DNA from 2 places in the Sinorhizobium mexicanum genome. Region 2 is predicted to be linked to the other one. Evidence: predicted binding sites of a transcription regulator. Region 2 holds the regulator's gene; the other holds the start of a gene.
The links. Region 2 encodes LexA, which represses DNA repair genes until DNA is damaged. Its sites were predicted from a motif close to TGTTCNNNNTGTGTTCNG; they were not measured.

Region 1 (3,411 bases), on a different replicon from region 2:
CTCCTCCCGCAGGACTTCGATGTGTAAATGACCTTCTCCTCCTCCCAAGGTCGTTTGCGGGATCAGCGCCCATTCCTCCTCCCGGGGTGCTGATCGGTTCTTTTGGAAAAGCCTGCCGCACCTCCTCCCGCGGCAGGCTTTTTCGTTTCTGGTCAGGCAGAGTGCATCAAAGCGCAAAGGCGAGTTGCGGCTCGTTCCTGTTGTCCACCGTATCGAGAGACGAAAGCGTTACGCCGAGCAGTCGAATCCCCTTAGGCGCAGGAAAGAGTGGCGACAGCAACAGGTCTACGATGTCGGCGACTTCGGCCGCGCTCGGGACCGGTGCGGTGGTGGTCTTGCTCCTGGTGATCTGCGTGAAATCTGACCACTTCACCTTGAGCGTCACGGTCTTGCCGCGGATGCCGTTGGCTTCGCAGTAGCGCCAGACCTTGTCGATCAGCGGCATGAGACCGGCACGGGCGGTCTCGAGATCATGTATGTCCTCCCGGAACGTATCCTCGGCGCCGATGGATTTCCGGGTGCGGTCGGGCCTGACCTCACGTTCGTCGATACCGCGGGCGATCCAGTAGAAATATGGTCCCGATTTTCCGAAATGCCGCTGCAGGAAGGCGAGATCACGCGCCTTGAGATCGGCGCCGGTCTCGATCCCGAGCCTCTTCATCTTCTCAGCCGTCGCCGGTCCGACGCCGTGGAACTTCTTAATGGGAAGCGCCTCGACGAAGGCGGGACCGTGTTTCGGCGTGATGACGAACAGGCCATCGGGCTTGCGCTGGTCGGAGGCCATCTTGGCGAGGAACTTGTTGTAGGAGACGCCGGCCGACGCGGTGAGGCCCGTCTCGGCTTTGATGCGGGCACGGATCTCCTCGGCGATCTCGGTTGCGAGCTCCACGCCCTTCAGGTTTTCGGTGACGTCGAGATAGGCCTCATCGAGCGACAGCGGTTCGATCAGGGTCGTGTACTCGGCAAAGATCGCGTGAATCTGCCGCGACACTGACCGGTAGACGTCAAAGCGGTGCGGCACGAAAATCAGGTCAGGGCATTTGCGCTTGGCGGTGACCGACGGCATTGCCGAATGAACGCCGAATTTGCGGGCCTCGTAGCTCGCGGCCGCCACCACGCCGCGCGCTTCCGGATAGCCGACGGCGACCGGTTTGCCACGGAGCTCCGGATTGTCGCGCTGTTCGACCGAGGCATAGAATGCATCCATGTCGATGTGGATGATTTTGCGCAGGCGGCCGTGAGTGGAAGGAACCATGCCCACTTCGCTCCTGCCATCACCATCCGGCCCTCGCGCGATCATCCGTTCCTCTCATGTTGCTGCCGCATATCTTACCCGAAACCGCATCGGGATTGGTGGGCCAGTTAACCGGACTATCATGCCTCTGTGGCGCATCAAAAGTTTCGACCGGCGCAGATCCTCGTTTCGCAATTCCGTTGTTTTCGTAGGCGAACCCGAAATCGCGCCGCCATGCCTGCAGCCCAGCGGCTGTTTCACCCAAAAGAGTCCCTTCGCGGTTGATTGACTCTCTTTCGATTTGAGAACAAATAGGGAACATATCAGCAGTTCCAATTGTTGCAATGCCTGAAGGAGGCGCCAATTAGCATGCGTGATCACGCCGTCAATCCTGTTATCGCCGGTCTGCGCCAGCGTATCGAGCGGCTGGAGGGCGGAGTGGCACGCGATCGCACGGTGCTACCTTTCGGTGTTGCGGCGATCGACGACCGTCTTCCGGGAGGCGGGTTGGCTCTGGGTGCGCTGCATGAAGTCGCCGGTGGCGGCAATGGCGCAATCGACGGCGCGGCCGCCGCGCTGTTTGCCGCCGGCATAGCCGCGCGCACCAAGGGCAAGGTGCTCTGGTGCGTGACACGCGCCGATCTCTTTGCGCCAGCGCTCGCACAGGCGGGCCTGCCGCCCGGCCGCGTCATCTATGTCGAGGCCGGTGACGAAAAGGCGCTGCTTTCCTGCATTGAGGAGGGACTGCGCCATGGCGGCCTGGGCGCCGTCGTCGGCGAGCTCGCGCGCCTTTCGATGACAGCCTCGCGCCGCCTGAAGCTTGCGGCGGAAAGTTCCGGCACCATCGGCATTGCCGTGCGCCGCTGGCGGCGCCAGACCGAGGCATCAGATTTCGGGCAGCCGACGGCATCGGTCACCCGTTGGCGGGTTTCGGTGTTGCCGTCCGCTCCCTTGCCGGTCCCAGGGGTCGGCCGTGCCCGATGGCTTCTCGAACTGATCCGCTGTCGCGCCGGTGAAAGTGCTGATTTCGAAGTGGAGGCCCCAGATGCCAAGGGTCGTATCGCTCTTCCTTCCGACCTGGTCCACGGATCGCCTCAGAAGGAAATTGGGCGACGCCGCGCCTCCGCCTGAGACGCCGTTCGTTCTGATCGGCCGCCAGCAGCGGCGGCGCAGTGTCGTGGCCGTCGACAGCGCCGCATTTGCCGCGGGTCTGCGCGTCGGCATGCCGGCAAGCAAGGCGCAGGCTCGCGTTTCCGGACTCGTCGTTATGGATGCCGACCCGGCCGCAGACGTCGAGGCGCTCGAACGCCTGGCGCTCTGGGCGCTGCAACGCTACGCGCCGATCGTTGCCGCCGATCCGCCGGACGGTCTGGTCATAGACACGACCGGCGCCGATCATCTGCATGGTGGCGAGGAGTTAATGCTGTCGGGAATGGTCAATCGCTTTTGTCACTCCGGCATTGCTGCGCGTGCGGCTGTCGCTGACACCTGGGGTGCGGCGCATGCCGGTGCCCGGTTCCGGGCTAACCCCACCCTCGTCATTCCGCCGGGCCGGCACGTGGACGTCCTGCATCGGTTGCCGATCACCGCCCTACGTCTCGATAGTGCCGTTACCGACGGTCTTCGGGCGCTCGGTTTTGATACCGTCGGCGAGGTCGCCAGCCAGCCCCGTGCGCCGCTTGCACTTCGTTTCGGACCGGAGCTCGGCCGCCGGATCGACCAGGCAATGGGGCGGGTCGCCGAACCTATCGACCCTATGCGCACGCCCGATCTCATCGAAGTCCGCCGCGCCTTCGGTGAGCCGATCGGCGCGGCCGAGACGATCTCGCGCTACACCGCCAGACTGGTGGATCAGCTTTGTCACGTTTTGGAGGAGAAAGGCCTCGGCGTCCGCCGCCTCGATCTCCTGTTTCACCGCGTCGACAACACCTATCAGGCAATCCGTGCCGGGACCGCCCGGCCGGTTCGCGACGGCAGGCGGCTCACTCGCTTGCTCACCGATCGGATCGAGACCATCGATCCCGGCTTCGGGATCGAGATCATGTCTCTGACGGCAAGCCATGCGGAACCGCTGATGGCGCGGCAAGTGATCTCCTCGCTGGTCGAGGAACCGGAAGCCGACGTCTCCGACCTGATCGACACCCTCGGCAACCGCATCGGTGAGCGGCGGCTTTATC
Region 2 (3,411 bases):
AGTACCAGGAGAATCGAAAGCACCCCCCAACCGCGCCGCGCGAAGCCGTTCGACTTCGTGGACGCCAGATTCGCTGCGACGTCGAGGATGCCCGCCATAACCGCGAAAGCGAAATAGAAGCCGTCTGCGCTCATCGGGCTGCTTCTCCCTCCGCTTCCTCTTCCGGCACCTCACCGGCGTTGACAAGCAGTATTCCGACGATAGCCATTGACAGGCCCAGCATCTCGCGACCGCTCAGCACATGGCCAAAGACGAACACGGAGACAAGCGTGATGAGGGCGACACCGGACCCTTCCCAGATGGCATAGGCGACGCCGACGGAGATCGTCTTCACGGCCTTGGCAAGGAACACGTATGAGAGCGCGATCGAGGCGTACATGATCGCATGCCCGACATAGGAGCCGGAGGCGGAAGCAGCCTTCATCGCGGTGAGACCGGCGACCTCTGTCGTGATTGCGAGAATCAGGAAAAGCCATGCAACACGCATGAGGAACCTTCAGAGACTATACCGACAAACGAAAAGAGCCATTCGGGCCTTCGCCGCGAATGGCTCTTTGAAACTGGCTCCCCGGGCCGGATTCGAACCGGCGACCTATCGATTAACAGTCGAGTGCTCTACCGCTGAGCTACCAGGGATCATCTGCGCCGCAGAAGTGAGGCTGCTAATACAAATGCTTTTTCGATTTGCCAAGCGGTTTTTCAAAAAAAATGACAACGTCGGTTGCGAGGCTGTGGAGAAGGCCCCAATTCTGGGGAGGAGTATGAAAGAGCAATAATGACGAACGACAGGAAAGAACGGCATTTCGGCATTGATCCGCAGACGCACGAACTCGTCCTCGGCAAATGGCGTATGAACTTGCCCGACTCGCCGGTGCTGCGGATTCTCTTTGGCACGCTCCTTGTCTTGGGCGGACTGCTGGGTTTTCTGCCGGTACTAGGCTTCTGGATGATTCCTCTGGGACTGCTCGTGCTTTCTCACGACATACCCGCAATCCGCCGCCGTCGCCGCAAGCTGGCGGTCTGGTGGGCGCGCTGGCGCGGCCAGCAAAATTCTTCCGACAAATCCTGAAAGGGCACATGCGGCAGCGGAGCGCCAGGGGCCGCATTGTCGGAACGCTGCGGAGAACGGGGATGACCTCGCGTCGTCCCACCCTTTTTCGGACCACTCCCCCTTGCACTCCTCATAGATTCGTTCTAAACGCCGGCCATCGCTTGATCGATCGGGCGTGTGAGGCCTCGTGGCGGAGTGGTGACGCAGAGGACTGCAAATCCTTGTACCCCGGTTCAATTCCGGGCGAGGCCTCCAAAGCTTTATTTCAAGAAAATCAATGACAAGTGCGTAGGCAGACGCTTTGTTGTTTGGCTGACGGCACAGTCGTTCGGCGCGCAAACGCGCTTCGCGGCGATCGGTGCTGTCATGAACGCGATCGGCGCCTAAGGCTGTAAAGGCCGTTCGCTTGGCCGCCCAAAGTTGCAGCGTGATTTTCTACTGCATGTCTTTGTCCTTGAGTCGACCTCGACTTAAGGACAAAGACATGCAGCAATTCAGTGCTACAGCGACCGTTGCGGTGCGATAAGACGCAGGGCTCTGTAGGCGCCCGCTGGCCTGCGCAAGTCGGATCGCGGTGCCCGACTTTTGCCGGGCAATAGCCCGGCTCAATTAGTGATAGCGGCGAATAAGGCCGACGAGCTTGCCTTGGATCTTGACGCGGTCCGGCCCGAATATACGCGTTTCATAGGCCGGGTTGGCCGCTTCGAGCGCAATGGACGCGCCTTTTCTGCGGAACCGCTTGAGGGTTGCCTCTTCGTCATCCACAAGTGCAACGATGATGTCGCCGGGATTGGCCGTGCTCGTATTCCGAATGATCACGGTATCGCCGTCGAAGATGCCCGCCTCGATCATCGAGTCGCCCTTGATCTCGAGCGCGTAGTGTTCGCCACTGCCGATCATCTCCATCGGGACGGAAATATCGTGTGTGTTGTTCTGGATCGCGGAAATCGGGACACCGGCTGCGATTCGCCCCATGACCGGCACTGAAACCGATGCAGTATCGCTCGGCGACGCCGATTTGGCTGTGGCGGCAGGCGCGGCAGGTGGCTTGCCCAGGCTGCCTTCGATCACACTTGGCGAGAAGCCACGCCGAGGCTGCGGGTTCGCCGTGTAGGCCTCGGGCAGCTTGATGACTTCTAGTGCGCGCGCCCGATTGGGAAGACGGCGAATGAACCCGCGCTCTTCAAGCGCGGTGATCAACCGATGGATGCCCGACTTGGAGGCGAGGTCCAGTGCGTCTTTCATCTCGTCGAAGGACGGCGGCACCCCGGATTCCTTCATTCGTTCGTGAATGAACAGAAGCAATTCCTGCTGCTTGCGGGTTAGCATGGCGCGTCACTCCAGAATCGCGAAACAAATCAAGAACAGACACTATCTGTTCCATATGTGTTCCGCAAGTGCCTAAAATTCCGTGAATATCTGGCTATCGCGAATTCCTGTGGAGACGCGTCGACCGTTCCGCCGACTGCCTCGCCGTCCGCAAAAGGGCAGGGTCGCGCTTCCGGTCTTATATTTTCGTCAGCTTGGTAAGGGCGTCGGGGTTTGTGCGCGCCGCCGCCGTGATCTCCTGGATCAGGGCCTGGCTCGCGACCGGAATCGAGACGTCCGATCGGAAGATCAGCCCCACCTTTTGCGGTGGCACGAGCTCGTGGATGTCGAGCTGAGCGGATATGTCGATCTCGACCAACGAACCGGTCTCGAGCTCGATGCGCACGGCGTCCTGGCGCACAAGGCCGATGAACTCGCTCTTCTGAAGAATGTTCTTGACGAACATCGGAGAGCCGCTGCGCAATACCGATTTATTGAATTCGGTACCGACAAGCTTGCGGAGCGCGCCTTCGAGATCGCGGTTGCCGGTCAGTACCACCCAAGGATACTGCGTCAGTTCGCTGAGCTCGATCTGGTGGCCCTCGAGCATGGGGTGACCGGCGCGTACGACGAGGATCATGGAATCGAGATAGAGTTCGCTCTGTTCGACATCGGGCGGAAGATCCTCTGGCTCGAAGAGGGTGGCGATCAGGAAATCGAGATCCCCGAGAAGCAAGGGACGGATCAGGTCGCTGCGGGTACCATTGGCGATGTTGATGGTGAGGCGCCGCTCGTCAGTCACAAGTCTGAGGATCGCGAATGCCAGCGTGCGGCTGTCGGGGCCAAGCGGAGCGCCGACGTTGATCTCGCCCGAGCCGAGCGTGCGGAGCGCTTTGATATCGCTCTCCATCTTGCGCATCTCGGCCGCAATGCGCCGGGCGTGATCGAACACCGCTTCGCCGAAAGAGGTGAGCGTGATGCCGCGAGGCCCGCGGTCGAGCAGAGGGACGCCGAAAGCATATTCAAGCATCTGGATGCTTTTCGAAAGCGCC

Region 1: dinB (DNA polymerase IV) is a predicted target of LexA. The motif match lies at 1,538-1,555, and genes of this name have one in related genera.

The regions. Positions count from the first base shown of each region.
Region 1 covers NZ_CP041239.1:119,831-123,241, forward strand. Annotated here, with positions in the region: gene dinB (DNA polymerase IV) at 167-1,255, opposite strand; gene FKV68_RS20660 (ImuA family protein) at 1,604-2,365, shown strand; gene FKV68_RS20665 (Y-family DNA polymerase) at 2,280-3,411, shown strand, end outside.
Region 2 covers NZ_CP041238.1:2,022,340-2,025,750, forward strand. Annotated here, with positions in the region: gene FKV68_RS09585 (SMR family transporter) at 1-134, opposite strand, end outside; gene FKV68_RS09590 (SMR family transporter) at 131-487, opposite strand; tRNA gene FKV68_RS09595 (tRNA-Asn) at 562-636, opposite strand; gene FKV68_RS09600 (hypothetical protein) at 776-1,069, shown strand; tRNA gene FKV68_RS09605 (tRNA-Cys) at 1,233-1,306, shown strand; gene lexA (transcriptional repressor LexA) at 1,661-2,380, opposite strand; gene FKV68_RS09615 (LysR family transcriptional regulator) at 2,559-3,411, opposite strand, start outside.